Regions from separate parts of the Vreelandella sp. 162(4c) genome, predicted to be linked through region 1. Evidence: predicted binding sites of a transcription regulator. Region 1 holds the regulator's gene; each other region holds the start of a gene.
What was found. Region 1 encodes LexA, which represses DNA repair genes until DNA is damaged. Its sites were predicted from a motif close to TACTGTNTANNTANACAGTA; they were not measured.
Positions count from the first base shown of each region.

Region 2: a site for LexA is predicted at 5,131-5,150, ahead of AC4EYZ_RS03795 (LexA family protein). Genes of this name have one in related genera too.
Region 3: a site for LexA is predicted at 5,787-5,806, ahead of AC4EYZ_RS24265 (LexA family protein). Genes of this name have one in related genera too.

Region 1 covers NZ_CM176981.1:5,096,278-5,106,634, forward strand. Annotated here, with positions in the region: gene moaE (molybdopterin synthase catalytic subunit MoaE) at 1-337, shown strand, start outside; gene AC4EYZ_RS23550 (ribonuclease J) at 555-2,165, opposite strand; gene purU (formyltetrahydrofolate deformylase) at 2,396-3,250, shown strand; gene AC4EYZ_RS23560 (energy-coupling factor ABC transporter permease) at 3,290-3,961, shown strand; gene lexA (transcriptional repressor LexA) at 3,970-4,650, opposite strand; gene AC4EYZ_RS23570 (TetR/AcrR family transcriptional regulator) at 4,918-5,610, shown strand; gene AC4EYZ_RS23575 (L,D-transpeptidase) at 5,588-6,124, shown strand; gene nagZ (beta-N-acetylhexosaminidase) at 6,188-7,225, shown strand; gene AC4EYZ_RS23585 (hypoxanthine-guanine phosphoribosyltransferase) at 7,312-7,890, shown strand; gene ppsR (posphoenolpyruvate synthetase regulatory kinase/phosphorylase PpsR) at 7,931-8,764, opposite strand; gene ppsA (phosphoenolpyruvate synthase) at 9,021-10,357, shown strand, end outside.
Region 2 covers NZ_CM176981.1:855,919-866,275, reverse strand. Annotated here, with positions in the region: gene AC4EYZ_RS03820 (acyclic terpene utilization AtuA family protein) at 1-112, shown strand, start outside; gene AC4EYZ_RS03815 (AtuA-related protein) at 99-455, shown strand; gene AC4EYZ_RS03810 (YbfB/YjiJ family MFS transporter) at 593-1,816, shown strand; gene AC4EYZ_RS03805 (sodium-dependent transporter) at 1,890-3,353, shown strand; gene AC4EYZ_RS03800 (Y-family DNA polymerase) at 3,315-4,679, opposite strand; gene AC4EYZ_RS03795 (LexA family protein) at 4,676-5,107, opposite strand; gene glyA (serine hydroxymethyltransferase) at 5,351-6,616, shown strand; gene AC4EYZ_RS03785 (phosphomannomutase) at 6,706-8,139, opposite strand; gene AC4EYZ_RS03780 (ExeM/NucH family extracellular endonuclease) at 8,297-10,357, opposite strand, start outside.
Region 3 covers NZ_CM176981.1:5,259,230-5,269,586, reverse strand. Annotated here, with positions in the region: gene AC4EYZ_RS24290 (helix-turn-helix transcriptional regulator) at 1-12, opposite strand, end outside; partial or broken gene AC4EYZ_RS24285 (IS3 family transposase) at 560-712, shown strand; gene AC4EYZ_RS24280 (YfjI family protein) at 965-2,584, shown strand; gene AC4EYZ_RS24275 (YagK/YfjJ domain-containing protein) at 2,689-3,393, opposite strand; gene AC4EYZ_RS24270 (Y-family DNA polymerase) at 4,047-5,324, opposite strand; gene AC4EYZ_RS24265 (LexA family protein) at 5,321-5,770, opposite strand; gene AC4EYZ_RS24260 (hypothetical protein) at 5,926-6,267, shown strand; gene AC4EYZ_RS24255 (DUF932 domain-containing protein) at 6,361-7,329, shown strand; gene AC4EYZ_RS24250 (hypothetical protein) at 7,451-7,621, shown strand; gene AC4EYZ_RS24245 (ERF family protein) at 7,644-8,399, shown strand; gene AC4EYZ_RS24240 (lambda exonuclease family protein) at 8,439-9,050, shown strand; gene AC4EYZ_RS24235 (JAB domain-containing protein) at 9,389-9,601, shown strand; gene AC4EYZ_RS24230 (AAA family ATPase) at 9,889-10,357, shown strand, end outside.

The DNA of each region.
Region 1 (10,357 bases):
TTTTAATGAAACGCCGGACGTCACAGGGTTAACGCTGGAACACTATTCGGGAATGACCGAGCGTACGCTGACGGAGATTGGTGAACAGGCTTGGCAGCGCTGGTCGCTCCAAGCGGTGCGGATTATTCATCGTGTCGGTTACCTGGGGCCAGGCGATCCGATTGTGCGCGTACTCGTAGCCAGCGCACACCGGCGTGAGGCGTTCGAAGCCTGCGATTTTATTATGGATTACCTGAAAACCCAGGCGCCTTTCTGGAAGAAAGAGCACTCTGCCCAGGGCGAGTATTGGGTCAAAGAGCGTCACTCTGATCAACAGGACGCAGCGCGGTGGGAGTGAAGTGCCGCGTCACTGTGCTTGTTGCACTGACACGAAACTGTCATTGCGAACGCAGTGAAGCAATCTCGGGGGTAGGCGCCACCGCTGGTTGAGATTGCCGCGTCGCTGCGCTCCTCGCAATGACATAATAAGAAGGCTCCTCGCAGTGACACGAAACTGTTATTGCGAACGCAGTGAAGCAATCTGGGTTTTATAGCCGTCGTTGAATGATGCCGCTCTAACGGTTAGCGGCACTTTCATACGCAGCAGGTTCTGGCATTTCGGCGGCCATAATCTGTAGATGCACGTCGGGCAGGTGCTGCATATGCTCCGCCAGCCACTGCACCATGCGAGGCTGTAATGCTTGGCGCAAGTCGGCAAGCGTCTCTGCTGCAATCTCCTCAAGCTGATCATCCAGCCAATCATTAAAGCTATCTTCATCTAGCGGGCTGGCCCCCGAGGCATCCAGCATCAAACGGCCAATACGCGCCCATCCAGTGTCAGTAGCCGTCACTGGCAGCGCTAAGTATAAGCTACCGCGACGGGCCTTGTTGGCGTCGTGAACCTCAAGACCAGGATGGGGCACCACGCTGTTTTGACTGACGATGCAGGGCGGCTGCGGATAGCGCGACTCACAGCGCAGCCCGTGACTGTCAAAGCAAATTAGATCGCCGTTCACCGGCGCCAATGGAGCGCTAATGCCTAGCTGTTTGGCAATAGTCTGATGAGCCTGCTGATGGCGTGCTTCGCCATGCACCGGTATGAGATGTTTTGGCCTGACCCACTGATACAGCTTGATCAGTTCATCCTGGGCGGGGTGCCCGGTAGCGTGCAGCTCAGGGTGGTTGAACTCGTCGTAGAGGTTGACACCTAAATGCGCCAAACGCTTTTTAAGCTGCTCAATGGGGCGTTCATTGCCAGGAATGGCTTTAGCCGAAAAAATAACGTTATCGCCCGGCTGAAGATCCACAAAAGGGTGGCGACCCTGGGCGAGACGCTGTAGCGCAGCACGGGGCTCGCCCTGGCTGCCGGTGGCGATAATCACCACTTCATCCGGGGGGAGGTAGCCTAGGTCATGATTGGGCACCAGCGGCGGTAAATCATCCATATAGCCGAGCCCCCGGGCAACGCTGACCATGCGCTCCATTGAACGGCCCATCAAGCTAATGCGTCGGCCACACTTCTGAGCGGCGCGCCCTATCGCTAACACCCGGGCAAGGTTACTGGCAAAGCAGGAGACCACCACCCGGCCCTGGCAGTTGCCGAGGGTTTTTGTCAGGGCGCGGGCGACGTCCCCCTCGCTACCGGAGTGCCCGGGCATGGGGGCGTTAGTGGAGTCGCCCACAACCAAGTCAACCGGGGCAAGCGCCTTGAAGAGGGCTGCACTGATCGGCGTGCCGATAATCGGTTCAGGGTCGAGTTTCCAGTCGCCGGTATGTAAAACGCGATAGCCACCGGCTATCATTATTAGCGCACAGCTTTCGGGAATCGAGTGGGTTAAAAGTAAATAGCGCAGCGTGAATGGCCCGCTCTCTAGGGCCTCGCCAGGTTCAATGACATGGATAGCCGCACTGCTAAGCTGATGCTCGGCAAATTTTAGCCGCAACAGGCCTGCCGCCAGCGGGGTGGCGTAAATGGGGCAGTTCCACATCGGCCATAGCCAGGCTGCGGCACCAATGTGGTCTTCGTGACCATGGGTGATAAATAGCGCTTTGGGCACGATCCCCAGTGCTTTCGGCGTATCAAGATTGGGTACCTGCAGTGGCGAGTTGGGAAGATCCTGGCGGATCATCATGCCGCAGTCCACGGCTATCCAGTGATCGTCATAGCCGTATAGCGTTAGATTCATTCCAATCTCACCGCATCCCCCCAGCGGCAACATGCGCAGCGGTGGACGACGACGGGGACGAATTTGAACGCGTGGTGAATGCATCTGTTATGAAAAACCTAAAAAGTAGTGACTTAACTATACGGGAAGGCAGGGGCAGCTAACAATCATCCATGGCCTTCCGATACACTATGCGACCTAAGCCGCTGGTTTGTCATAATTAACTTAGCAATAGGTCAAGAGTAGCTCACATGTCTCATTATTATCGTTTAGTAGTTTCCTGTCCTGACCGGGTGGGTATTGTTGCACGGGTATCGAGCTTTATTGCCCAGCAGGGTGGCTCCATTACCGAAGCTAGCCAGCACTCCGATTTAGAAACCGGCTGCTTTTTTATGCGCTACGAAATTCTGGCGGATTCGGTAGGTATGTCGGCGGAAGCGCTGAGCGCGGCATTTGAACCGATAGCCAGCGAATTCAATATGCAGTGGTCGCTGGTGGATACCCAGCAGCGTAGGCGCGTAGTGCTGATGGTGTCGCGGGAGTCACATTGCTTGGTAGATCTACTTTACCGCTGGCAGGCGGGGGAACTGGATTGCGACATTGTCGGGGTTATCTCCAACCATGATGATATGCGTTCGCTGACGGAGTGGTACGGTATTCCTTATCACCATGTACCGGTCGACCCCGACAATAAGCAAGCATCGTTTGCCAAGGTTCAGGCCGAAATCGACAGTGCCCGCGCCGACTGCGTGGTGCTGGCGCGCTATATGCAAATACTGCCCCCTGAGCTGTGCGCGCGCTATGCGGGGCGAGTGATCAATATTCACCACAGCTTTTTGCCCTCTTTTGCCGGGGCTAAGCCCTACCACCAGGCCTACCAGCGGGGGGTTAAGCTGATTGGCGCTACCTGCCACTATGTGACCGAGGAACTCGACGCAGGCCCCATCATCGAACAGGATATCCATCGCGTTAGCCACTGTCATACGCCTACTGATCTAGTCCGCTTTGGTCGTGATGTGGAGAAAGCCGTGCTCGCTCGAGGTTTGCGTTGGCACTTAGAGGATCGTGTGTTGGTGCATGGCAACAAGACAGTGGTATTTAGCTAAGTACTCTATAATGCCCGCCCATCAACCTGAGAGGCCGCCATGTCATTTGCGCAAGGTGTATTAGCGCCCTGGGCGCTGCTGCTCACCTGGCTACTCTCGTTAGCAGTGATCGCATGGGCGCTTTGGGGGCGGCCCTGGCAGGTGTTGATAGCGGATTCAGCGCTTCAGCACCGCTGGCTGGGTGCTACGCTGGCGGTGATGCTGATGTGGCAGCTTCGTGCCCAGGCTGTTGATTGGCTAACGCTACACCTTGTTTTTACAGTATTGATGACACTCGTTTTTAAAGCGCCATTAGCGCTGATTAGCAACGTGCTGATCAACATTGCCATGGTGGTGATTGGCCGTAATGAGTGGATGTTGCTGGGGGCAAATGTACTGGTTACTGGGATCGTCCCGGCGGCCGTTATTGGCACGGTATGGCGGCTGGTAGATCGCCGCCTGCCGGATAACTTGATGGTCTTTCTGTTTGCCTGCGGCTTTTTTGGCGCGGCGCTGGCAACGCTGGGAGGAGGCTTGGCGGCGGTAGTGCTGATTATCGTCGCGGGTACAGACCCTGAGGCGATCTATCTCGCCCAGGAGTATGCGCGTTTTTTACCACTGCTAATGCCTTCAGAGGCATTTATTACTGGCATGCTGCTGAGCATCCTGCTGGTCTATCACCCAAACTGGGTGGCCACCTTCAATGACCACCGCTATATCGACCTGCAGTAGCGGATTTATTAGCCGAGTGCCTGGCCGTTGCCACCACGAATTACGCCGACTCCAACGCCTTCAATATCGAGCGCTTGAGAGCGCAGGTCGATTTCAATGGGCGCAAAATCAGGGTTCTCTGCAAACAGCGTCACTTGGTGCCCCTGGCGTTTGAAGCGTTTAACCGTTACTTCATCGTCCAGGCGGGCAACCACGATCTGGCCATCGCGAACCCGGTCGGTGCGATGAACCGCCAGTAAATCACCTTCCAAAATGCCAATATCCTTCATGGAAAGGCCGCGTACGCGCAGCAGATAGTCAGCTTTGGGAGTGAAGTACTCGGCCGGTAGCGGGCAGTAGCGATCAATATGTTCGGCGGCCAAAATGGGGCTGCCGGCAGCTACTTCCCCGATCACAGGCAGGCCAGTGGGTGGGGCTTCCACGTTGGTTGTGGGTAAGGCGGTGACTGCGCTATCCAGGACTTCTTGAGGTTCCTGGTTGGGCAGGCGGATGCCGCGAGAGGTGTTGCGGATAATGCGAATAACACCTTTGCGTTCCAGCGCGCGCAGGTGCTCTTCAGCCGCATTGGGTGAGCGGAAGCCAAGTGCTTTGGCAATCTCGGCGCGGGTAGGAGGGTAGCCAAATTCGCCCATGGTCTTAACGATAAAATCAAACACGTGCTGTTGGCGAGCGGTTAGCGGACGCGACATACCAGACTCCATAAATAGTGAATAGACAGTAACAAGTTAAATGTCGACTTAATCAATAAGTGTTTAAGTATACAGTATGTTCCTCTGTCCAGTATATGGCTTGTCAGTGCCTATTGCCGATGTCTATGCAATTTTTCTAATCGTTTGAAACTAAGTTTCTGCTTATTTAATACGTCACATTTTGTCAATAAATCAAGCGTTGAGCCCGCCTACGTTATGGCATAGTATTTTGCTATGTTTTAAACACCTGTTTCCCTGGAGAGCGACATGGCTCAATCTGATACGGTGACCCGTATACTCGACACCGCCGAGGTGCTGTTTGCAGAGCGGGGTTTTGCTGAAACTTCGCTGCGCAACATCACTAGCAAAGCGCGGGTTAACTTAGCCGCTGTTAATTACCATTTTGGTTCCAAAAAAGCCTTGATTCAGGCCGTTTTTGCCCGCTACCTGGATCCGTTTAGTCAGCGCTTTCATACTGCGCTAGATGAGCTCGAGGGCCAACACGCCGGGCGCGTTATCCCGCTGGAAACACTGCTCGAGACCATGGCAACTACCGTTCTCGCGGTGCCCGCCGAGCGCAATAGTTTGAAAGTGTTTATGCGCCTGCTGGGTCTTGCCTACAGTCAAGCACAGGGACATCTAAGACGTTATATCCAGGAAGAGTATGGCGATGTGTTTACACGCTTCACCGAGCTTGTGCGCAAAGCAACGCCGGATCTGCCTGACGCCGAGCGTTTTTGGCGGCTACACTTTGTGCTCGGCACGGTAATCTTTACCCTGTCTGGCCTCGATGCGCTACGCGATATCGCGGAGAAGGATTACCACGAGCAGGTCTCTGTGCGTGATTTGGTCAGGCGATTGCTCCCGGTAGTGGTGGCTGCTATGAATGCGCCGTTACCCATAGCCCTTGACGGTGCCAAGCCAGAAGAAGGAAAACATGCGAACTCCTACGCTAGCTGAGCTACCTCCAACGGAACATATCTGGCTGGAGATCGATACTACCGAACAGTTGCTGCGCTGTTGGCGAGGGCCAAAAGTGCTCCATGAGTGTTCTATTTCATCCGGTGCTGCCGGAAGCGGGGAGCGCAACGGCAGTGGTAAAACCCCTCGCGGGTGGCACTATGTGCGCGCGGCCATTGGCGGTGATATGCCCGAAAATGCGGTGTTTCGAGGTCGCCGCTGGACGGGCGAGACATTTTCGCCCGAACTCGCCGAAGAGCATCCAGAGCGTGACTGGATTCTGACCCGCATACTGTGGCTGTGTGGCTTGGAAAAGGGCGTGAACCGCGGTGGTCAGGTGGACTCGCAACGGCGCTATATTTACCTGCACGGGACGCCGCCTGACGAGCCCATGGGCGTTGCTGCGTCCCACGGCTGTATTCGTTTACGCAATAGTGATTTGCTCTATATCTTTTCGTTAGCGTTGCCGGGCACCCCTGTTTGGTTGCACGGTGGACGCCAGTCCTTTGACTGATCAGATTTTGACACCGCTAGACGATCGTCTAGAATCATCGCCCCTTTTCATGGACCTATCACGATGACTCAACCGTTAGGCCCGGTCATGCTTGACCTTGAAGGCCCAAAATTGACGGCTGCAGAAAAACGCTTGCTGCTAGAACCGACGGTAGGGGGCGTAATTTTGTTTGCCCGCAACGTTGAACATGGCTATCAGGTTCGCAAGCTCTGCAGCGATATTCGCCGTGTGCGTGCTGATTTACTGCTTGCCGTGGATCAAGAAGGCGGTCGCGTTCAGCGCATAAAAGAGGGGTTAACACGCCTGCCTGCCATGGCGCGTATCGGCGAGTGTTACCGCGCTGCCCAGGGAGAGGGGCTGGCGTTAGCTAAAGATGCCGGCTGGTTGTTAGGGATGGAGATGGCTGCCTGCGGTCTGGATCTGAGCTTCGCCCCGGTACTTGATGTGGAGAGCGGTCTATCCAGCGTTATTGGTGATCGTAGTTTCAGCAGTGACCCACAGCACGTAGCCCAGCTGGGCAATGCATTTATTCAGGGGCTTCACGATGCCGGTATGGCCGCTGTGGGTAAGCACTTTCCCGGCCACGGTGGTGTCGCGGCGGACTCACACGTTGCATTGCCGATAGACGATCGCCCGCTAGAAGTGATGAAACAGCACGATCTTGTGCCCTTTACCCAGTTAGCTTCACAGTTAGATGGGATTATGCCTGCACACGTTATTTATAGTGCTTTTGATACGCGCCCAGCAGGCTTTTCACCCAACTGGTTGGGCATGCTGCGGGAATCGCTAGGCTTCAAAGGCTGCATTTTTTCAGATGACCTGAGTATGGCCGGCGCCCACGAGGCGGGAGACCCCAAAGCGCGTGCCCAGGCAGCGCTGGCAGCAGGCTGCGATATGCTGCTGGTATGTAATGACCGAGCCTCCGCGCTTGAAGTGATGGAGGCATGCCACGGAATCAATTCTAAGCGCCCCGCTAAGTTGCGCTATAGCCGTGCGCGCCCAGACCTAGATGCGCTGAGTGCATTGGGCCGTTGGCGTCGTACTCACGCTAAGCTGGAAGCGCTAGCGGATAAGCCCCAGTTCAGCGCAGAAGCCGAGTAAGCCCAGTGCGGAAGCAGAGTAAGCCCAGCGCTGAATAAATCTCTTACTTAAATAAATGAAGTTTTAACCCGCCGTGGAGTTGGTAGATGTCAAAGTTGGATAAAGAAGCATTAGAGTCGCTGGACTCGATGCGTGAGCTGATGGATAACGCCGACTGCCTAATTTCTCAGCAAGAGGTAGAGCGGGCGCTGGATCGTATGGCGGAAGAGATTACTCGGGATTTAGGCGATAAACTGCCGGTTTTTTACTGCGTAATGAATGGTGGCTTGATTACCACCGGTCATCTGCTTACCCGCTTGGGCTTTCCGTTGGAAGTAGATTATTTGCATGCCACTCGCTACCGCAACGAGCTGCGCGGCGGCGAGCTTTTTTGGCGCGTTTCCCCTGAAGTGCCCATGGCGGGCCGTCACGTAGTGATTGTTGACGATATCCTGGATGAGGGGGCGACCCTGGCGGCCATTTTGGCTTACTGCGAAGAGGCCCAGGCCGCCAGCGTTACCACAGCGGTGTTGGTCGATAAACAGCACAACCGCAAAGCAGTGCCTGGGTTGAAAGCCGACTACTGCAGCCTGGAAGTTGCCGACCGTTATGTGTTTGGCTTTGGTATGGATTACAAAGGCTACTGGCGCAACGCGCCGGGAATTTTTGCCCCCAAAGGCATGTAATCCACTGGGGGCTTGCGTAGTTTTTGTAGTAGTTTTTACATTAGCGGGGCGAGAAACGCCTCGCTAAGCCGGTTTCAGCAATCATCCGCGTTGAAATCTCCTCCACCGAGAAGCGTGTCGCATCGATGAAGGGAATGTGCATGGTGCGGTAGAGCGACTCGGCCTGTTCCACTTCTTGTAGGCACTGATCCATCGAGCTATAGCGGCTATTGGGGCGTCTCTCGTTGCGAATTGCCGACAAGCGTCGCGCATCGATGGTTAACCCAAACAGCTTTTGCCGATGGGGCACGAGCGCCTTGGGTAGCTTCAGCATGCCATCTTCGTCTAAATCGTCTTCCGTCAGCGGGTAGTTAGCCGCCCGAATGCCAAACTGCAGCGCCAGATAAAGCGAGGTAGGTGTTTTGCCGCAGCGCGAGACGCCAACCAGGATGATATCCGCTTTATCGTATTGGTGGGTGCGTGCACCGTCATCATTATCTAGCGCGAAGTGGACGGAGTGGATACGATCCATGTAGACATCATCGCTGCCTATCGAGTGAGTGCGCCCAACGCTGTAGGAGGAGTGGGTCTCTAGTTCTTGCTCTAAGGGCTCCAGAAAGGTGGAAAAAATATCGACCTTAAAGCCGGACGCCTTACGAATAACGTCGCGTATTTGTTGATCCACAATGGTGTCAATGATAATGGGGCGATGACCATCCCGGTTGGCTGTCGACTCAATAATCGCTGCTAACGCCTGCGCTTTTTCCAACGTATCGATATAGGGCTTGGTCTGCATATCGATCTCAACATCGCTGAACTGGGCCAGCAAGCTACGTCCTAAACTTTCCGCCGTGATGCCGGTACCATCTGAAATAAAAAAAGCCGTACGTTTCATAACTAAGTCCACGGGTGAGTGATACGGCTATTGTGAGCCGAGCTGTTTGTCAGCACAACGTGTCATCATTGGGCGTTTTGGCGGGCTCAAATGTATCTGACTACATAAATAGCCCAAAAAGCCCTGCTGTTGTAAAAATCCTCCACTCTCTTCGCTATTAGACCAATGGCGAATATATTGGCGTGGTGCTAGGGTGTCTCAATCAATTATCCATGATCGTCAAGGTCATGCAGATATCTATGAGCGAGGGGGTTACGTGGAAGAGTACATTCTGTGGTTCGATCAGCTGGGCATGGCGGACGTCGAACGCGTAGGTGGTAAAAACGCCTCGCTGGGTGAAATGATTTCTAACCTGTCCGGTGCTGGCGTGACGGTTCCTGGCGGTTTTGCCACCACCGCCCACGCTTATCGTGAATTTCTCTCCCACGAAGGATTAAACGAGCGCATTAATGCCACCCTGGCCCGTCTGGACGTCGATGACGTTAAAGCGCTGGCTGAGGCGGGCCGCAATATACGCCAATGGATCATCGATACGCCGCTACCTCCTACCTTTGAATCGGCCCTGCGCGATGCCTACGGCCAGCTGCAGCAACAGCACCCGCAACTGAAAGTAGCCGTGCGCAGCTCAGCCACCGCGGAAGATCTACCCGACGCTTCCTTTGCAGGCCAACAGGAAACCTTCCTGAATATCGAAGGCTTCGACAATATCAAGCGTGCAGTGCACGAGGTTTTTGCCTCGCTGTTTAACGATCGTGCGATCTCCTACCGAGTGCACCGTGGCTACGCCCACGAAAATGTTGCCTTGTCGGCGGGCGTTCAGAAAATGGTGCGTTCAGAGACCGGTGCGGCAGGCGTTATGTTTACCCTGGACACCGAATCCGGCTTTAAAGACGCCGTTTTTGTCACTGGCTCCTGGGGCTTGGGCGAAACCGTGGTGCAGGGTGCAGTCAATCCCGACGAGTTCTACGTGCACAAGCCGACCCTGGCGGCGGGCCGCCCGGCGGTGCTGCGCCGTAATTTAGGTTCCAAGCTGATCAAGATGGTTTATGGGCAGGATGCCAGCGCCGGTAAATCGGTTGAGACCGTCGATGTGCCCCATGCCGACCGCGGCCGCTTCTGTATCAACGATCAGCAAGTGATGGATCTGGCCCGACAGGCGATGACTATCGAGCAGCACTACCAGCGGCCCATGGATATTGAGTGGGCGTTGGATGGCGATGATGGTCGGCTTTACATCGTCCAGGCGCGTCCTGAAACGGTGGTCTCTCAGCAGGAGGGCGGTAAACTCGAGCGCTTCCAGCTGCGTGAAAAGGGTCGTACGTTAATAACCGGCCGAGCGATTGGTCAACGTATTGGCCGGGGTACCGTCAAAGTCGTGCTCAGCCCTGATGACATGGATAAGATCCATGATGGCGATATCCTGGTCACCGATATGACCGACCCGGATTGGGAGCCGATCATGAAACGTGCTTCCGCGATCGTCACCAATCGCGGTGGGCGTACCTGTCATGCGGCGATTATCGCCCGTGAGTTGGGTATTCCCGCTGTCGTTGGCTGTGGTGATGCGACTACCCAGTTAAAAGAGGGTATCGA
Region 2 (10,357 bases), 1.2 Mb from region 1:
AGTGTTTACGGCCTCATATTTGGTCAAACGTAGCGACGTTCATGCCCATGCCAGTCTGTTTGAAGCGTCGCCCCTCGGCGAACGTAGGAGTGAACGTTATGCTGCAAGCTGAACCCACGCAAACGGCGGTGCACCCGCATTCCTCGGTCACCCTTCATCAACTCGCCCATGCCCGTGCAGGTGATAAGGGCGAGCGGCTAAACGTGGCACTGTTTGCCTATGACCCAGACCATTACACCACCCTGCTGGAGCAGGTAACCGAGGAGCGTGTGCTGGCGCTGTTTGCTCATCGTGGTGCCAGCCGAGTGCGGCGTTACCCTTTGCCTAATTTGGCGGGCATGAACTTCGTGATCGATGACGTGCTGCAGGGCGGCGTTAATGGCGCGCTCAACTTGGACGGGCATGGCAAAACGCTATCGTTTTTGCTGTTAAGCATGGAGGTAGATGCGAGCTAGGCCTTTTTAACCTCGCTCCTCGACTTAGGTGGTCATGACCCGCTGCCTGAAAGGCCTTACTATGACGATAAAATACGCACGCTAATTAACATAACGTCCGCTCAGTCGTCGTTAAAGAGCCGTTCAGGAGCAGCCCCATGACCGTCGCAACGCTAGGTGCCCAGCGCTTCAAAGTGCTGTTGGCGGGCGTTTTTAGCCAAATATTATGTGTTGGCATCGCGCGCTTTGCCTATACCCCATTGCTACCGGTCATGCAGCAGCAGACCTGGATGGGTGATGCCGATGGCGGCTGGCTGGCTGCGGTTAACTACGCGGGCTATATGCTGGGGGCCGTGCTGGCCGCCTCTATTCACAGTATTTATATCAAAGACACGCTATTTCGCTGCGGGTTAATCCTGGCGGTAATCACGACTGCGGGTATGGCGCTTACCGATCACTTCTGGGTTTGGGCGGGGTTGCGTTTTCTGGCGGGTCTTTCAAGCAGCGCTGCAATGCTATTAGCGTCAGGGCTGATTCTTCACTGGTTAATCCAACATCGCCAGCGCGGCGAGCTGGGAATTCATTTTGCCGGTTTGGGGCTAGGCATGATTGTCGCGGCGGTGGCAGTGGAGATGATGCTCCAGTTTTCCTTTAGCTGGCAGACCCAATGGTGGGGCTTTAGCCTGCTGGGTGCCGTGCTGCTGGTGCCTGCCTGGCGCTGGCTGCCGCGGCCGGAAAGGCCGCTAGAAGGGGCTCACGTGGCGAGTAGCCGAACCGCTACGCCGCCAACACGTATTTTTATGCGCTGGATGCTCGCCGCCTACTTTTGCGCCGGTTATGGCTATGTGATCAGCGCTACCTTCTTAGTTGCCATCGTTGAGCGTGAGCCGCTGCTGGCGGGGATGGGCAACTGGACGTTCGCTCTGGCCGGTTTAGCCGCCGCCCCAGCGGTGATGCTGTGGGATCTGGTCGCCCGTCGAGTGGGCTATTTAGGGGCGCTTATTCTCGCCATGGGGATTCAGGTAGTGGGGATCGTACTGCCTGCGATTACCGCGAACTCAGCAGTGGTACTGCTCAGTGCGGTGCTCTATGGCGGTACCTTCCTTGGTTGCGTCAGCCTTGTGCTGACCATGGCAGGTAGGCTCTATCCTTCCAGCCCCGCGCGGCTAATGGGGCAGATGACTCTGGCATACGGCGCCGCCCAGATATGCGCCCCGGCATTAACCGGTATGTTGGCTGAAACCTCTGGCCACTATGATGTTGGGCTGTGGTTGGCGGGCGGTTTTGTAACGCTTGGCGCGGTGCTGCTGGCCTGTTTGCGCCGGGTAGATCAAACCGCTCAACGCTTGGATGCCGCCGCAAAAGCCACGGTGTACGCCTAGGAACTGGGGCCTAGTGGGCATTACCCTCGAAATCCTTTAGGATGAGCGCCTTTTTCTTACGGGATATGGGCAAATGACCTCTTCTAGGCAACCTCGCACCCAATGGCTAGGCCGCTGGGGGTTTATGTTGGCGGCCACCGGTTCGGCGGTGGGGCTAGGCAATATCTGGAAATTCCCCTACATGACTGGGGAGTTTGGCGGCGGCGCCTTCGTGCTGGTCTATCTAACGTGCATCTTTGCCGTGGGTGTGCCGGTGATGATGGTCGAAATCGCGTTTGGTCGGCGGGGACGTGGTAGCCCGGTGGATGCCATACGGCGCGTGGTCAATGAGTCTGGCCGTTCATCGGCCTGGTCGTTGATTGGTTGGATGGCCATGCTCTGCGGCTTTATGATCCTGTCGTTTTACGTGGTGGTGGCGGGCTGGTCGTTCTCGTATCTGTGGAAGATGCTGACCGGGGGGCTCGCGGGCAGCAGCGTTGATGAGATGGCCGCTGTGTTCGGGGCCAATAACGCCAATCCGCTGAACCTCGGTTTCTGGAGCACCCTGGTTACGCTGGCCACCATGTTGATCGTGGGTAAAGGCGTGCAGCAGGGAATCGAGAAGAGCGTTAGCTGGATGATGCCGGGGCTGGTGATCATGCTGGTGGTGTTGATTGGCTTTGGTATGTTTTCCGGTGGCTTTGGCGCTGCGGTTAACTTTCTGTTCTCCTTCAATGCGGGCAGCCTCTCTAGCGAAGGCCTGCTGGCAGCGCTGGGTCATGCGTTTTTCACCCTCTCGCTGGCCTCTGGAGCGATTCTGACCTACGGCAGCTACTTGCCTAAAGACGCCTCTATTGGCCGCACCACGGTGAGTGTGGCGGTGGCGGATACCGTTGTTGCCTTGATGGCGGGGCTTGCGATCTTCCCGGTTATTTTCGCCAATGGCATGAACCCCGGCGAAGGCCCTGGGCTAATTTTTATGAGCCTGCCGCTGGCTTTCCAGGCGATGCCGCTGGGCACCCTGTTTGGCATTCTCTTCTTCCTGATGCTCTCTATGGCAGCGCTGACCTCTTCGATCTCTATGGTCGAAGCCACGGTTTCCTGGCTGTGCGACAACAAAGGTATCTCGCGTTCGGCAGCCGCCTGGGGCACCGGTATTGTGCTGTGGTTGATTAGCACACTGGCGATGCTGTCGTTTAACCTGGGCGCGGATTGGACACTGGCCGGTAAGAACTTCTTTGACTGGCTGGATTATTTAACCTCGCGCTGGATGATGCCGTTGGGTGGTCTGGGCACGGTAGTGGTAGCGGGGTTTGTGCTGAAAAGCGAGACCTTCCGCGACGAGCTGGGGCTTGCTCCCTTGCCTTATGCGCTGTGGCTGACCATGGTGCGCTACGTTAGCCCGCTGGGCATTGTGGTGATTTTTGTCGACGCGCTGGGCGTTTATCAGGTCTCGTTTGCGGCTCACTGGCCCTGGTTGCTGGGGATTCTGTTTGCCATGGTCGCGCTTGGAGAAACCTTAAGCCCGCGGCTGCGTACTGCGCTTAGCGCTGGTTAACGCCTGCTGTTTTTTCTGCTTCTCTTTCTGCTTTGCCTCGGCGGCGGCGACTGCGCCGGGGTGAGTGCCCACTTTCATCAACTCGTCCCAGCGCGTGGTATAGCGGTCTGAGCGGTGGGCGCAGCGCAGTTGCCAAGCAGCAGGGGCATCCGTCATACCAAAGCTGATAGTGCCTTGCCCCATGCGCTGGTTGATCTGATCCACGGTTGCCATTAAAAACGGATGGCGATCACGGACTGGCGGATGCAGCAGCGAAAGCTGGTGCTGCTCTGCATCCACTAAATCCAGCAGCATCACGCCAGCTTTCATGAACTGGTAGCGGGGGCGATGAATCTGCTCAAGGCCTTGGCGTACGGCATCAAGGATCACCCGGGTATCGTCGCTGGGTGAGGGCAGGGCGATCAGCGCCTGCGGGAAGTATTGCAACTGATCGCGGCGATGACGGTTAGTGTTGAGAAATACCATCACCGCACGAGCTAAGCTACGTTGCTCGCGAAGTTTTTCAGCGCTGCGCTGGGCGTGGCGCCGTAGTGCATTATGTACTTCTGCAAAAACGCCGGTGGGCTGGCCGAAAGAGCGCGAGGTCATAATGCGTTGGCGCGGTTGATCCAGGGCGTTCATCTCCATACAAGGCGTGCCACGCAGCTCGAGCGCGGTGCGCGCCAGCACCACCGAGAAGCGCTTGCGCAACTGCTTGTCGTCGCTTTGACGCAAGTCCCAAGCGGTGGTCACGCCGCCAATCGCTAAGCGCCCGGCAAGCCGATGGCCGACGCCCCACACGCTGCCCACCGGCGTACGTTTGAGCAGCGCCTGCGTCGTGTGATCTTGTCCATTAAGCAGGCAAACGCCTTGGTAATGTGGGTCTTGCTTGGCAAGGTGATTGGCTAATTTGGCGAGCGTGTGGGTGGGTGCCAGCCCAACACACACCGGTAACCCTAAATGGCGGCGAATACGATGGTGCAATTCTCGCCCCAGCCTCTCACACTGCTCTGTGGTTAATCCTTCCAGGTAGACGAACATTTCATCTATTGAGTAGGGCGCAATTGCAGGGCAGGCATCGCGTAGTAGTTGGGTCAGCCGTGCCGACATATCTCCGTAGAGTTCATAGTTAGACGACAGCAGGTGGATCTCGCCGCGCTGACGCATTTCTTCAAGCTTGAAGGCTGGCGCACCCATAGGGATACCCAGCGCTTTTAACTCGGCAGAGCGGGCGATGACACAGCCGTCGTTGTTCGACATTACCCCCACGGGCCTACCTTCCAGCTTGGGCTGAAAAACCCGCTCGCAGCTGACGTAGAAGTTGTTGGCATCGACTAGACCGATCATCGCAAGTACTCGTGCACGACGGCGCGCACCACCCCCCATAGCTGGCAGTCGCTGCCTTCAAGTGGCAGTGGCGGATAGTTAGGATGTGTTGAGCACAGGTGCGGCGTTCCCCGATAAAGCGCATAGCGTTTAATTAGCGCCTCGCCCTCCAGCATAGCGACCAGAATATGTCCCAGTTGCGGTTCAATACTGCGATCAACCACCAGCAAATCACCCTCAAAAATTCCCCAACCCTCCATGCTGTCGCCGGTGGCGGTGACATAAAACGTCTCAGTAGGGTTTTTAACCAGCCGTGTGTTGAGATCCAGCGTGCATGGCTCGTAATCCTGGGCTGGTGAAGGAAAGCCACTAAAACCAGCGTGGCCACAAGGCTGCGGCTGAGAGGTTAACGGCAAGGCGGGGGTAAAGTGAGAAGACTGGCCCGGCATCGTCGGCATCCTGGTGCTTAAAATATTGTATAAATATACAGTATTTTGCATGGCGAAGGAAAATGCAAATTGACGCCCCCTGAGATCGCTTCACTGCGTTCGCGATGACTCTCCCTCTGTCATTACATGAATCACGCTCATGCAAGACCTGACGAGGATGCGATGAAAGTCGCGTCAGGCTGAGTTATGATAGCGCCCTCGCTTCTTCCATGATGACCCTTTCTCGTTACGAGGTTCCCGCCGATGTTCAGCCGCGATATGACAATTGCCGGATTTGATGATGTGCTGTTTGATGCCATGCAGAAAGAAGTGGAGCGCCAAGAGGCCCACATCGAACTGATCGCTTCCGAAAACTACGCCAGCCCCCGCGTACTAGAAGCGCAGGGCAGCCAGCTGACCAATAAATACGCTGAGGGCTACCCCGGTAAGCGCTACTACGGCGGCTGTGAGTTCGTCGATATCGCTGAAAACCTGGCCATTGATTATGCTAAAGAGCTGTTCGGCGCCACCTACGTAAACGTTCAGCCCCACTCCGGCTCGCAAGCCAACAGCGCGGTGTTCCAAGCGCTGGTTAAGCCAGGCGATACCATTTTAGGTATGAGCCTGGATGCGGGCGGCCACCTGACCCACGGTGCCAAGCCTAATTTTTCCGGCAAGCACTACAACGCCATTCAGTACGGTCTGGATGAGCAGGGGTTAATTGATTACGCTCAAGTGGCCCAGCTTGCTCGCGAGCACAAGCCCAAAATGATCATCGCCGGCTTCTCAGCCTATTCACAAATTGTTGATTGGGCCAAGTTCCGTGAAATCGCCGATGAAGTAGGCGCTTACTTACTCGTTGATATGGCCCACGTCTCTGGTCTGGTCGCGGCAGGCGTATACCCCAGCCCCTTGCCCCATGCCCATGTGGTCACCTCCACTACCCACAAAACCCTACGCGGCCCCCGCAGTGGCGTGATTCTCTCAGCGGAAAACGACGCTGATATCGAGAAGAAGCTACAGTCAGCGGTTTTCCCCGGCGGCCAGGGTGGCCCCTTGATGCACGTAATCGCCGCCAAAGCGATCTGCTTCAAAGAGGCTATGGAGCCCGAGTTCAAAACCTACCAGCAGCAGGTAGTTAAGAACGCTCAGGCAATGGCCAAGGTGTTTATCGATCGCGGTTACGACATCGTCTCCGGCGGCACCGAAGACCACCTCTTCCTGCTTTCGCTGATCAAGCAGGGTGTAACCGGCAAAGATGCCGATGCTGCTTTGGGTCGTGCCCATATCACCGTGAACAAGAACGCCGTTCCTAACGACCCGCAAAGCCCGTTTGTCACCTCTGGCCTGCGTATTGGCACCCCGGCGGTGACCACGCGCGGTTTCAGTGAACAAGAGTGTAGTACGTTGGCAGGTTGGATCTGTGACATTCTGGACGTACTGGCCAAGGGCGAAGACACCAGCGCCATCGAAGCCCAGGTGCTGGATAAAGTAGCCGAGGTTTGTGCGCGGCTTCCGGTTTATAAATAAGCAGCTGTAACTATTCTCCTTGGCGAAGGATAGTCACAAAGAACGGGCGGCCCATTAGGGTCGCCCGTTCTTTGTTAAGGGTTGGGTTCCTAGTTCAGTTTTTCGAGAGCGGCCAAGCTCTGTTTTACCAGTGCCGATGCGTCTGCTTGCGAAGCAGATTCGCTATAGCAGCGCAGCTCCGGTGCATTGCCAGAGGGGCGAAGGTGCACGATATCTCCATTTTCAAGTGTGGCTCTCAAGCCATCAGTGCTATTGACTGCTGAAATGCCAGCCTGTAACCCTAATGTTTGCTGCATCAGCTCAGGTGAGGTTTGCCATTTGACCAGCAACGCATGGCTTTTCTCAGTGGCGAAATCCTTGAGTCGGTCGCTTGCCGTATAACGGGCAGGTAAGTCAGCGATTAGCTGCGAGAGGTTAATCCCGCGTTGGGCGGCCATCACCATTAGAGTAAGGCCGGGGAGCAGCGCATCGCGGGTGGGTAAGGCGGCTAATTGACGGCCATCACTCTCCAGTCTGCTTCCCAATAGAAAACCACCGTTGGCTTCAAACCCAGCCACTCGCGTAAACCGCTTACTGAGCTTAGCCATACTGTCCAATACATACGGTGAACCAATGCGCGTGCGTTCAACTAGCTGGAAGGCACCACACGCTTCTATCGCTGTATTGCAGCTTACCGGCACAGCCAGCGCTTCGATTCCCAATGCACGGGCGCAGAGTAACCCGACAATATCACCACGCTGCCACGTACCCGTTTCATCCCCAAGCAGCGGTCGATCTCCATCGCCATCGGTAGAAAACAGGGCTTGTAATTGATGCTGGTTTGCCCAGACACGCCCTTGAGCCTGATCCTCGTCGCTAACGGCCTCGGTATCTACGGGCACGAAGGCCTCGCTGCGGCCTAGCACTACTACATCCGCACCCAACTCGCTCAAAATATGCGCATTCAAATCGCGCCCTGCGGCCGAATGTTGGTACAAGCCTACCCGCCAACCTTTCAATGGCTCTCCTGGAAACCAGGTGGTGAAGCGCTCTAAGTAGGCCTGATTAGCGGCTTCAGAAATCTCTCCGCGCACTGGCGCGGGGAGGGTAGGCATAGCCGCCTCAGCATTAAGAATAGCGGTTTCATCAGCTTTGGTAATCTCGCCATCAGGGCGGTAAAACTTGATGCCGTTACGGTTAAACGGTATATGGCTGCCGGTAATCATGATGCAAGGTATGCCATCCGCCATTGCCTTTAACGCCAGGGCAGGCGTAGGCAGTACGCCATAGTCATTTACCTTCACTCCTAGCGTATGGGCCGCACTGGTACAGGCGGCTGCCATCGCCGGGCTGCTGGGGCGGCGATCCATACCTAGCGCAATACGTTCTACTGGAAAAGAGTCCCGCATGGCGGTAATAAATGCCACGGTGAAAGCTGCACATACTTCATCGGTAAACTGTTCAACCAGCCCTCGTGCGCCGCTGGTACCAAAAGCAATGCCGCTGTCATGAATAATAGCGGTAGTGGAACGTACTGAACTCAATGTATTTCTCCTGAAAAAAGTGCTTGCGGTGAGTTTAACACCCTAGGCGGGAAGCGCTACGGGGCGCTTTGAGCGCTGAAGCGATCAGGGGTAATGGCTAGTAAGACAAAAAATGGCCCCCGCAAGCGGAGGCCATCTCAAAAGGTAGTACGTTTAATTAAGCTTCAGCGAGGCCTAAGTTCAGGCCTACTAAGATAGGATCGTGGTCTGAACTACGGAACGCATCATCGGAGTATAGGTTGTCATCCTGACGATCATTAGTGAAGTCGGTGTTGTAATCCAATGCCGATGCTTCATCCGCATTGATATGCCAAGTCGTGGTGCCCGTGACCTGTGTTGCGAGCGTTTCACTGGCAAACGCATGATCTAACGAACCCCAGAATCCATCAAAGACATAGCTGTAATCATCGTCCTGAAGGGTATAGCCCGCATCGGTCAGGGTCATGATGGGGTCTTCCATGGCATAAGAGTTCAAGTCACCAAGAATCAGCACGTCGCTGTCATTGCTACCGGTGGGGTTGGTGGATAGCCATTCAAGCAATTCCTCCGCGGCCTCGACCCGTGTGGGGTTGTTGTTGGCCTGTCCGTCGCCGATAGCGTCTTCACCATTGACGACACTGCCTTTGGATTTAAAGTGGTTAACCACCACCGAAAAGGTTTCACCGTTACTATCTTCAAAGGTTTGCATCACCGGTGCGCGGTTTGCAGTAGCGAAAGCCCCATCGGTTTTAGTGGCTGCAGCGCCAGTAGGTGTCACCGCCTGACTGTTGTAGATGACCCCAACCGCAATGGCATCATCCCCAGGGCTAGTGGTGTTGCCATTCCCATCTTCGGGGACGCTGTAAGCCCAAGTGACATCCTGAATGTTTTTATCCTGCACATCTGCATTCAGCGCATCAACCAACGTTGCAATGGCGCTATCGTCACCATAACCGTTGTTCTCGATTTCCATGAGACCCACCACATCAGCACCGCTGGTATTAATCGCCTCGACGATTTTGGCTTCCTGACGGGCAAACTCTTCAGCATTATTGGCGCCGCGTGGATCATGCAGAGTGCCATTTAAGGTCTCTGTTTTGTTGCCGTTTTCATCCAGGGTAGTGAAGTAGTTCAATACATTGAAAGAGGCCACTGTAATGTCGGCATCACCCAGAGCATCTGTATCAGGTGTTGCCGGACGCTCAGCGCCGGTAAAGTCCAGGCCTTCGACGTTTTGGACTTTCCACTCTTCGAAGTTGTAATCAAGCACGCCTTCGAGTGTCTGAAGCTCATCGCCCCCGCGCAGCGGGTTAGTACCAGAAAGCTCCTCACCGTTACGACCATAAATAATTGGATCAGCGTTTTGTGTCGAGTTTGCGTCATCGATTTTGATGGTGCGCGCTTCGGCGTCTTCAAGCCAAGCGCTATAGCCTTCGACGTCAGGCTCGTTGACTTCTGTGAACTGCTCTAAACGGCCTCCTGATGAAAGCGTAACTTCGCCGTAACGGCCCAGCTCGTAAAGCTCGGTGACCACCAATGGCTCACCGTCCATCGCTTCTATGGCTACGCGCATACCTTCAAAGGCTTCCAGGCCTTGTTTGTCGGTAAACGGCATGATGATTCGCTGGCTTTCAGGCAGGGGCACATCGTTAGCCAGCACCTCCAGGCTGCCGCGTTCGGCAGTTAACTGCGTTTTCTCGAAATATTCTGAGACCTCGCCGCCAATGCGAATTTGATCGCCGGCAGTGAGCTGCTCCAGCCACTCACCACTACCGCTACCCGCGTACACAAAAATACCTTCTGACGTCTCGGCATTATCGTCGTTATCGCTATCTTCCTCTTGCAGGAAGAAGCCATCCAAGCCAGGCGCTACCATGGTGACGATGGCTTCAAGTGTAACGTTTTCACCCTCTAAAGTGCTGCTGCTCGAGTCACCCTGTACTGCAGAAATCAACGTAATATCTATCTGAGGTTCATTAGCTAGCCCAGGCGACGCCACGGCGGGTACATCACTACCATCACCGCCCAGTGCATCAGAGCTAACCACCCCCTCAGTATCAGTGGTGGTGAATTTACCTAAATCCACATCCCAGGATGCGGCGTCAAACCCGTCGGTATCAGGGTAGGCTTCCATTGCCACCTGGTTGCCATCAACACGTGGGTCGCCTTGCCACAGCGTTACGGCATCGCCGCCACCGCCCAGGCCAGAAGCATTCTCGGCATAACCGATTTTCAAGGC
Region 3 (10,357 bases), 160 kb from region 1:
GATATTACTCATGATCTTGCTCCTTGTGAGTTGATATCGACAGTGTAGATCCGCCCACCACCACCAGTCTCGCTATGGAAATAATTGGCTTTTATGCAAAATAACACAATAAAATCAGCTATGTAAAAAAATACTGAGGCTTTAGCTGTGAAATTTTTTAAAAAAAAATGACTGTTAATATGCCTTCAATCTGGGGCATTCCATTGCTTCAAAATTAGGATCCCGCTTGTCATATGGGGTGGTAAATCACATAAGTCGCTATCTAGCGAAGTAAACTTTTGGCTACACCCCTGCTATGAAAGGTTCGGTTTACACAGCCCCTTGGGCCGTTTTATCACCTCGGGTAATAAGCGAATCCATTAGGACAGGTTTAGGGGGCGATGCACTTAAGATGGCCTTTTGCGCCGTAAAATGCTTAAAAATGTGATAATGCATTCGTATTTTTAGTCAGTACTTCTCCACGTATTATCAATTTCTTCAGACCAAGTATAAGTTTAAGCTGAGCATGAGCTCCATATAAAACTTTAATAATAGTGCCTGTTCCAAAAGTTTATTTCATAGCCTCAAGGCTGAAGTAATTCATGCTGAACGTTTTGATACGAATGAGATGCGAAGACAGATATTTGAATACGTTGAACTGGAAGACAAAAAGCAACGTCGGCACAGTGAGATTGAACAGATTAGCCCAGTGGTTTTTTTTAAGCACGAATGATCGCTTAAATTATTGTTCTCTTTTGCTGGGTAAGCTCAGTTACTGATGGACGGCAGTATGCTTTGGTTACCAATAGCTAATTTTTTTCAAGGTAATAACTACCGTTGATAAATATTTTTCTATAAAAATATGTCCAATAAAGTCCAATGTTGTTTAATCGCAAAAGTCGTTAAAAAAACGTCTTGATAAAGCCTACATCGTTGCTAATACTGCAAACCTTCGCAGGTTTAGCAACGATTAAGGAATATCGACATGTATACTGATGAGCATCAGGCACACCACAATATCACCAACGCTACTACCACCGGCGAGTGGCCTAAATTTAAAGAGCACTCAATTTATGAGTCTATCGTCAACGAAGTTTCTAGTTCTTTAGAAATTGACGATGGAATGGCGCGAGCAATTTTCCTCTCTTCTATGGCAACAGTTGTACAGAATATAGTTGATATAGAAAAGCCCAATAAGCACCTAATGCCCACCTCCATTTTTGTAGTCGTTACAGGAGAGTCTGGCTGTGGTAAAACACCCCTACTTAAAGCAGCATTTGAACCGATAGAACAGTTTCAGTCCCTAAAAATGAAAGAGCATTATGAGGCGATTAAGGTCTATAATCTTAAAAAATCGAACTACGACATCGCCTATAAGGAACTAGAAAAAATTTATCGACTCGCTATTAAAGAAGGAAAACCAACGATTGACATCGAGTTGCATCAATTGGAGCTAGTCAAAAATAAACCAAAACCTCCTAATCAGCCTAGATTTATATATGAAGACATCACACCTTCTGCGTTGTCTTATAACTTATATAAGAATGTTCCATTTGGCTGCTTGGCCTCAAGTGAGGCTGACGGCGTATTTAATGGTAAAGTTATGCAAGACATTACTAACCTTAACAGCATTTGGAGTGGATCTCCGATTATTGTAGACCGAAAGACGTCAGAGGATGTTTATGTCGAACACCCTCGATGCTCATTATCTTTAATGCTACAACCTGAAAGAATGCAAAATTTCTTGAATAACCGTGGTAAGGAGGCAAAGAGCAACGGATTTCTTGCCCGACTAATCTTTATGCAAGCAGAATCTACGGTTGGAAATAGAACGAGGGACACTACTCCACCGGATGGGGCCACTGTAGCTCGTTATTCTCAAAGATGCAAAGAACTACTAGAATCGTCCTTTGATGCGCTTGAGGAAGGCAATAAAAAATACATCGTGAAATTTAGCCCTTCTGCCAAGTCCCACTGGAAGCAGTTAAATTTAAAGGTCGAGCATGAAATGCTTAAGCACCGAAAATACTGTAATGCGCTGGATCACGCTAATAAACTCATGGATAATGTCTCACGTATTGCTGCCATTTTGCATACATTTGAAGGCCTTGAGGGAGATATCAAAACTAGCACCCTTGACTATGCTTTCCGGCTTTGTGAACAATTCTCTAACCACTACTTGCAATTTATTGCTGGCACACCAGAAATAGTTATTCTCGCCAATCAGCTTGCCAGAGACATCCGAAGACTTAGTGACTTACAAGGAGACACTTACACATTTACAAACTCTCTTATTGCTCAGCGTGGCCACAACACTTTGCGCAGCAAGTCTAAAAGGAGTGCAGCATTGGATTTTTTAGAGAAAATGGGGCATTTAATCTACTCTTATGACTCTAAAATTTTATTCAAGGAAACAATCATCCACCCTCATGAACCTGAGTTAAAAAATGGTCTTGATTACTACATTGAAGAACTTACTTTATATCGGGATCAAGAGTTAAAAACCGGTTATGACTTTCGTCCAGAATATAAGCTGAAGGAGATTCCTTCCATACCCATAATGCCCTATGCATATGAAGTAGTTAAGCCTACATCACATCGTTAAATCGATCACCCCATTGGGGGAGACCGAACGACCTAGCTCAAAGTCGTTCGGTCTCCATCAACTTTTATTAGTTGAACCTTATTTACCTAACCTCACCTGCTTTATTAATGCCGGCTTCCATCAAAACAACGAAACCCTTGCTTGATAGGCTTCGAGTAAGCTTTACACATGTAGCTAGCTCCATAAAAGACTTCTGCAAAAGCAGCTTGGTCATTTTGATAGAAATTCCACAGGTACTTCTTTTCGGTAACACTATCGGTGGCTACATTAACTAGGCCTCCCATGTCTTCTAATGGCCAAGCTATCGCGCTTGACCAAGCTCGTACGATTCGGTGGTAGAGGTTGTCACGATCAAAACCTCCACCATGACTTTTGCCAAAGTAGCCAAGACCTTTATAGGCCTCTCCATTTAAAAGCAGCAAAACGTGGTAATGATGATGAATACTGCTTACCTGCTCGCGACACCACGTGTAGCGCATTTTGTGGGGATACTTAGTGTTTGCAACATCTAGCTCCCAAAGCAAATGACTAATAAATGAAGTAGCACATGCATTGTCGCAGCCTGAATAGCCCATATACCCTTCCGCAGGAAAAAGTAAATCGATGCGGACTGCAAATATACGAGGGCAGTCCTGTCGTGCTTGATTCATTACTCGAAGCAATATTTCTAGATAGTTTTCGATCAAAGGACCTTCATGAGTAAGCACACGCATATCTTGGTAACGACATTCCCAAAATAGCTTTAGAGCTGGATTATCAGGATGGCGTTTACGATTACGTTGGCCTACGTTCGGTAAAGTAGTGTTCATCTTCAAACTCCTAACACTCACGCACAGAAATACCCACGGCTTTGATACCGTGTCATTACCCGTAGCAAAAGTGTAAACATTGGATTGATAAAAACGCTGAAGTGATAACCCGTTAGCAAACGCGGTTATCTCGGCGTAATAGGAAATGCTCTAGCAGGCACCTGTGAGCATCATGCGATCGTCACCTTATCGCTTTAGCGTTGTAGAGCTGGGTTCTACATGGCTAACCGTTAAGTGTGTTACAAGCACGACTTGCTTAGCGGTAAATGTCACTTGGATTCTTTGCCATGAGGATATGAGTATGGCTTATCGTGACTTTACGGCTATTGTCTTGAAGAAAGGTCGTCGGCTTGTAGGTCTCCTCCATGGGTACTATTTTTAACCCTTCAAAGGAGCATAATACTATTACCGTCATTTAAATCGGATAGATGCCATGAGTATCAAATGACCAAACCCGCGTGGTAAGCGGGCTGCTGACAGGCCATGATTTCTTCATAAGCTCTCTCTTAAATAAAAATAATTCCATTTTTTTCAATAAGAAAACTTAAAGCCTATTAGGCTCGGCATCTGCTCAGATAATCATACCTGTCAGTATTTTCTTCCTTAAATGACACTTTCCTTAGCATTACCAGCTCCATTAAAACGTGTCAGAACTACTTAACGACCAGAAGCTCGTTCCATTGTGTGGTGTAACGAGGTGTGCGCCGCTCGCTGCGTAAAACCCAGGCGTTATCTTTCCGTGGTAAGCCCATCTGTATCGCCCCTTTTCCGAGTTCCCGATTAAGCTTATCCATCGTCGCCATCAGGCGTTCGCTGCGCTTAGCTTCTTCATCAGTTTGCGGGGTTTCGGTGAGAGTGAGCTGCCGGTTGGCCTTAGGGGATAGGTCAAGCAGTATTAGACCGGCTTTATGATAGGCATATCCCTTGCGCCAGAGTCGCCGGAGCCCCTTTACTCCAGCGGCGATAATCTCCCTGCTGTCATCGGTAGGCCGTTCCAGGGTTATCATCACGCGTTGATGGTATTGCGGTAAATCGGTTCGAAACGGGTTGGTGCGGATAAATACCATGACGGCACTGGTCACGCTGTGCTGCTTGCGCAGCTTTTCACCCGCCCTGGCGGCATGGTGTCGTAACGCTTCCCGTAGCTGATGGGGGTCGTTGGTGAGTCGTCCAAACGAACGGGAGACCATAATCTGCTGTTTGGGCTGGCTCATGTCGTCTAGCTGAATGGAGGATTGGCCCCGCAACTCCCACACAATGCGCTCTTGCACCACGCTAAAATGCCGCCGGATATGTTTCGGGTCAGCTTCACGTAGATCCCAGGCAGTCTCAATACCCATGACGCGTAACCGCTTGCCGGTGCGGCGTGCAACGCCCCATAGGTCAGTCACCGGCAACTGCTTCAACAACGCCTTGGTAGACGGGCTCTCAGCCAGTAACTTGCACACGCCTTGATCTTTATAAGCGGGGTGCTTTTTAGCGGCACGGTTCGCGACCTTGGCGAGCACTCGCGTTGGCGCAAATCCCACCGACACCGGAATGCCCGTCCACTTCTTCACTGTATCTCGCAGTGCTTGGCCCCGTTGTTCCAGCGTATCTTCATCAAAGCCCTGAAACCCTACAAAGCTCTCATCAATCGAGTACACCTCCACATGGGGTGAAAATTCGCCCAGCACCTCGGTCACCCGCTGGGACATATCGCCATAAAGCGCATAATTGCTGGATAACAGCACGGCTTGGCGACGTACGTCTGGCGTTAACAGGTGCATAGCAGCCCCCATCTCCACGCCCAGCGCCTTTAACTCATTAGAGCGTGCGACGACACAACCATCGTTATTGGATAGCACTCCTACAGGACGGCCTTCCAGTGACGGGTTAAATACCCGCTCACAGGAGACGTAGAAGTTATTGCAGTCAATCAGCGCCATCATTGCAGCGTTGCCCCGGGGAAGCTGTGAAGCACATGGGTCACGACACCCCAAACGTGGGATTCGCGACCATCAATAGGAATGGGGGGATACGCGGGGTTACTGGCCCGAAGGTAGGTGCGCTGGCCCACTCGCTCCAAGCGTTTTACCGTAAGCTCACCGTCCACGCAGATAACGATGATGCGACCTGGCAGCGCTTCCAGACTGCGATCAACCACCAGTAGGTCGCCATGGTGAATACCGTCGCCCAGCATGGAATCGCCCTCCGACCTGACAAAGTAGGTTGCTGCCGGTCGTTTCACCACGTACTGGTGCAAATCCAGGTCGGCATCCAGGTGGTCATCCGCCGGTGACGGAAACCCAGCGCGTACGGCACTGGAGTAAAGCGGTAACGGTAATGATGAGGCCGCGGCATCTGCCCGGCCCAACAGTGAAACGTTCAATGACATAATAGACTCCCTCTTTTACTGTACTTATGAACAGTATCAGTAAAGAGTCTTATCGAAGCAACCACTCAAAGGTCAAAGCCAAAAAATTACAGATCTATATCACCCCTATGAATCCTGCACACGGGATCACTTTGACGCCTATAGGAGTGTTGTTTATGTCCCCGCCTTGCCTCTACTGTGCAGCCGCTTGCACGCTTAACCTTGAAACCGCCCAACGCATCGGCACGGTGTGCAGCCGCCTAGTGGGCGGAGCCATTGGTGCGTGGCGGGCATCCTATACCCCAACGTCCCCTTTATCGGATGCCTCCTCCCGCTTTCCGTTAGCCAAACTGACCGCTGCCGTGATGGGGGCTTTTTCCGGCAGTCAAGCAGGCTCGCGTGCCGCAGAATTGTTTTTCACGCAGAAGCTACCGCTCGGTGAAGGAACGCCCTGGCTGTGCGTATCGTGCGGTCATAGCTTCCGGCAATTAACCCCTCCCTTCAGCACATCGCACTAATGCGTATCCACAAAGCGACATACCCCTTACTTTCCAACCATGAAGCGCTGGCGATTAACGTCAGCGCTTTTTTTATTGCTAGGAGTTTTCATCATGGCCCATCTCGTTGAACAAATGGCCTACGTTGGCGCTACCCCCTGGCACGGCCTGGGGCAACAGCTATCCCGTCAACAACCGCTAGAGGTCTGGCAGCAACAGGCCGGTATGAACTGGCACATTGAAGAAGCCCCGGTGCGTTTTATTGCGGAGGGTGCCAGCCACTTGGGCAGTATTCACTCGTTTCCCGAGCAAAAAGTGCTCTACCGCTCGGATACCAAAGCGCCACTATCGGTCGTATCCCAGCGTTATAAGGTGGTGCAGCCCGAAGAAATTCTGGAGTTTTACCGCGATCTGACGGAATACGCCGGGTATGAACTGGAAACCGCTGGCGTCCTGAAAGGCGGTCGTAAGTTCTGGGCCTTGGCGCGCAGCGGCTTAAGCACCTCACTGAAAGGCCAGGATGAGGTCAACGACTACCTGCTATTGGCAACGTCCTGTGATGGCACGCTAGCCACCATGGCGACACCCACCACGGTGCGAGTGGTGTGCAACAATACGCTGCAGATCGCCGTCGATGGAACGTCGCAGGCGGTGAAGGTACCCCATCGGTCAGAGTTCGACCCCCGTGCGGTAAAAAGCCAGCTGGGTATTTCTGTTTCCCAGTGGAATGACTTCATGTACCGCATGAAGGCGTTAGCGGAACGTAAGATCGATCACCGCGAGGCGCAACAGTATTTTCAGTCGGTGCTCTGCGGTATCGATAAGCCGATAGACGACCCCTCCAAGCTGCCCAATTACCGGGCCCTCAATAAGGTGCAGAAGCTCTACCACGGCGAAGGCCGCGGTTCCCACCTCGACACGGCCAAAGACACTGCGTGGGGCTTGCTCAATGCCGTTACCGAGTACGTGGATCACGACAAGCGTGCGCGTAGCAACGATACCCGCCTGGATTCCGCGTGGTTTGGTCAAGGGGCGCAGCTGAAGCAAGAGGCGCTAAAAACGGCCCTTGCGATGGTGAGCTGACATGCTGTTTCTCATCATTTTACTGCTAATTTTCTTAGTTTTTGTCTTACCCCTCATTGGATAGCGCGATAAGCCCAGCCCCTACCAGGCTGGGCTTATCGCTTTTTACGTGGAGAACACCATGGCCTCTCTTAGCCCCGATTTAGATATCGCATTAACCCAACTGACGGAACGACTGCTTACCCAGGATCAAACCTATGCCGAGACCTACGTGATGGCAAAGGGCCAGCTATATCGCACCGAGCTGCACCTATGCCTCGTCCCTCCCAGCGAGCTTCCCGCCGACCTTTAACCCCTATTGAAGGAGCCTTGTCATGGCCACCAAAACTAATGTGGTAAATCACGAGACGTCTGCATCCTCTTTACAAGCAGTTCCTGCAGCACCCACCCCGCATCTCGCTGAGAGCACGGCCATTATCCAAGTGATTGAGCGCGCGGCACTCAACCCGGACGTCGATATCGACAAAATGGAGCGCTTGCTACAGATGCAGGAACGGGTGATGGATCGCCAGTCCATGATGGCTTATAGCGCGGCCATGGCAGCGATGCAGACCGAACTCCCTAGCATTGAGGAGCGCGGGCAGGCTAACAACGGCTGTTACGCCACCTTGGAGGATATCGTCGATACCGTTCGCCCCATTATGCAGAAACACGGCTTTGCGGTGAGCTTTCGTATTCAGACCCAGGAACGCGGTATTCAGATCACCGGTGTTCTGATGCACAAGGATGGCCATCGCGAAGAGACTAGCATGCTGCTCCCCGCTGATATAAGCGGTAATAAAAACGCCGTACAGGCGTTTGGCTCTTCTACCAGCTATGGGAAACGCTACGTGCTCTGCGCCCTACTCAATATCACTACACGGGGCCAGGACGATAACGGCAAGACCAGTACCAAAGCGAGCATCAAGCTAGTCACGCCCTTTCAGGCGGGACAGATCCAGCGGCTAATCAGTCAATGCCCAGCGACAACCCAGGAGTGGTTCAGCGGCAAATACGGGGCAGCCGTAAAAGTGCCCCAGGCCGATTTCGACAAGCTACGTGCCTCACTCACCAAGCGAGCCGTGAAATAACGGCTCAATCTGACTACTCATCGTCTAAAAGAGGCGTGTATGCAGATACTCTCCATGCCACAAGGCTCTCCGGAGTGGCTGGCGGCGCGTCTTGGGCGCATCACCATGTCAGAACTCAAGACATTGCTGGTAAACGGCAAAGGCCCCGGTGGGTTGGGTATCGGAGCCATTACCTATATGCACCAGTTGATCGGTGAGCGGATAACCGGCGAGCTGGCCGAGCCATTTCTAGGCAATGCCCATACCCGTCGTGGGCATACGCTGGAAGGCATTGCCCGTGCGCTCTACTGCGATACCACTGGTGAACCCAAGCCACACGAAGTGGGTATCATCCTTAACCACAGCGTGGGGTACTCACCCGACAGCCTAGTAGGCGCTAATGGCTTGCTAGAAATCAAAACCAAGTTGCCCAAATATCAGATAGAAGTGCTGCTCAGTGGTCAGATACCCGAAGAGCACATACCGCAGTGCCAAGGCGGGCTGTGGGTCAGCGAACGGGAATGGATCGACTTTGTGAGCTACTGGCCGGGCATGCCGCTGTTTATCAAACGTGCCTACCGCGACGAGATTATGATTCGCAGCATTGCTGAGCGGGTCGAGGCCTTTCATGAAGAAATGGATCAGCGTATGAATCAAGTGATGGCAGCGTAACGCAACTCATACCTCAAAATTCAAAAAAGCTATCTAACAACATAGATGCCGGGGTCCCCACTCCGGCACCTTTATTTTTTGGCAACGTTCACATATAGCAATCGAAAGGTGTGGAAGAAGCTAATACTTATCAAGTCACTCTTTCATTTACAGAAACCAATATCATCACCATAGTCAAGCCATTCGCACAACGTATGCTCGTTAAGGTCCGAAAGATCACATAGCACTTCCAGACGCTGAAGCAATTGCAGTTATTGCTACAAAATTATGAGTATAAATTGTTTAGCTTACTTTTCTCCACAGCCAGTACCGCGTCATTCATTTCGAAGGTTTCTTCAATGGGACCATTGCCAAAGCCAGCGTTCAACCCTGGAGTCTTCAAATCAGCTCTCATCTACGACGCTGCTGCCGTCATCTTGGTGCATAACCATTCAAGCGGTGATCCCGAGCCAAGTGATTCAGATAACCCTGTCACTCAGCGGCCATTGAACCCTGGATCTAATGGTTATTCGAGAGGTAGATCAGGTGGTGGTTGGGAGCAATGGATATAAGTCATGTGCAGAGATGGGATATTTATACATATGTAACTAACGAGTAGGAGCTTCCGTCGTTGTCAACTTTAATGGAAGGGGCATTTTTATGGTAAAAACAGTTACCGACCAATTAGAAGTAGGTCTTGATGATCATCTTATTACAGTGTAACAAGGGCACTTGTGTCGTTTGAATTTCACTAGAACAATATATTACCACTTTAGTATACAATCCGAACGATAAGACAAGCATGTCGCTAGCTACCCTTCAGCACGTGGGTAAGTAACATTACAGAAGGTGTAAATAATTGAGTAAAGCAGGGATACAGTCCAATCGAGGTGATGGTTACCAAACTTTAGTTGCTTTCAATTGGGCTTTGTTCGTTTTAAAAGATCCTGATTATCAATGGCTTGAAGTCGATTCAGTTTCGTGGTCTGTGGACGACATTGTAGTTGGCAAAGCCGATGGCACCATAATTTGTTGTCAGTGTAAAAAAAACCAAACGTTACATAGAGCCTGGTCCTTCGCTGATCTCACCAGCGAGTTGCGTAAGGCAATTGACTTGCTGTCCAATAACTCGAAAGCTTTCGTACGTTTCTATTCGCGTAGTAATTTTGGTGAGCTCGCGGCATTACGCGAACAAAGCACCAACTTTGCCGATGAACCAACCTATCACACAAACCTAGGAGAGGCGCATAGAAAGATAGATTCACAGCTTGATCAGCTGCTTTCCGAGCAGTTGTCAAGCTTGTCAACCTATCAATTCCTTCAACGTA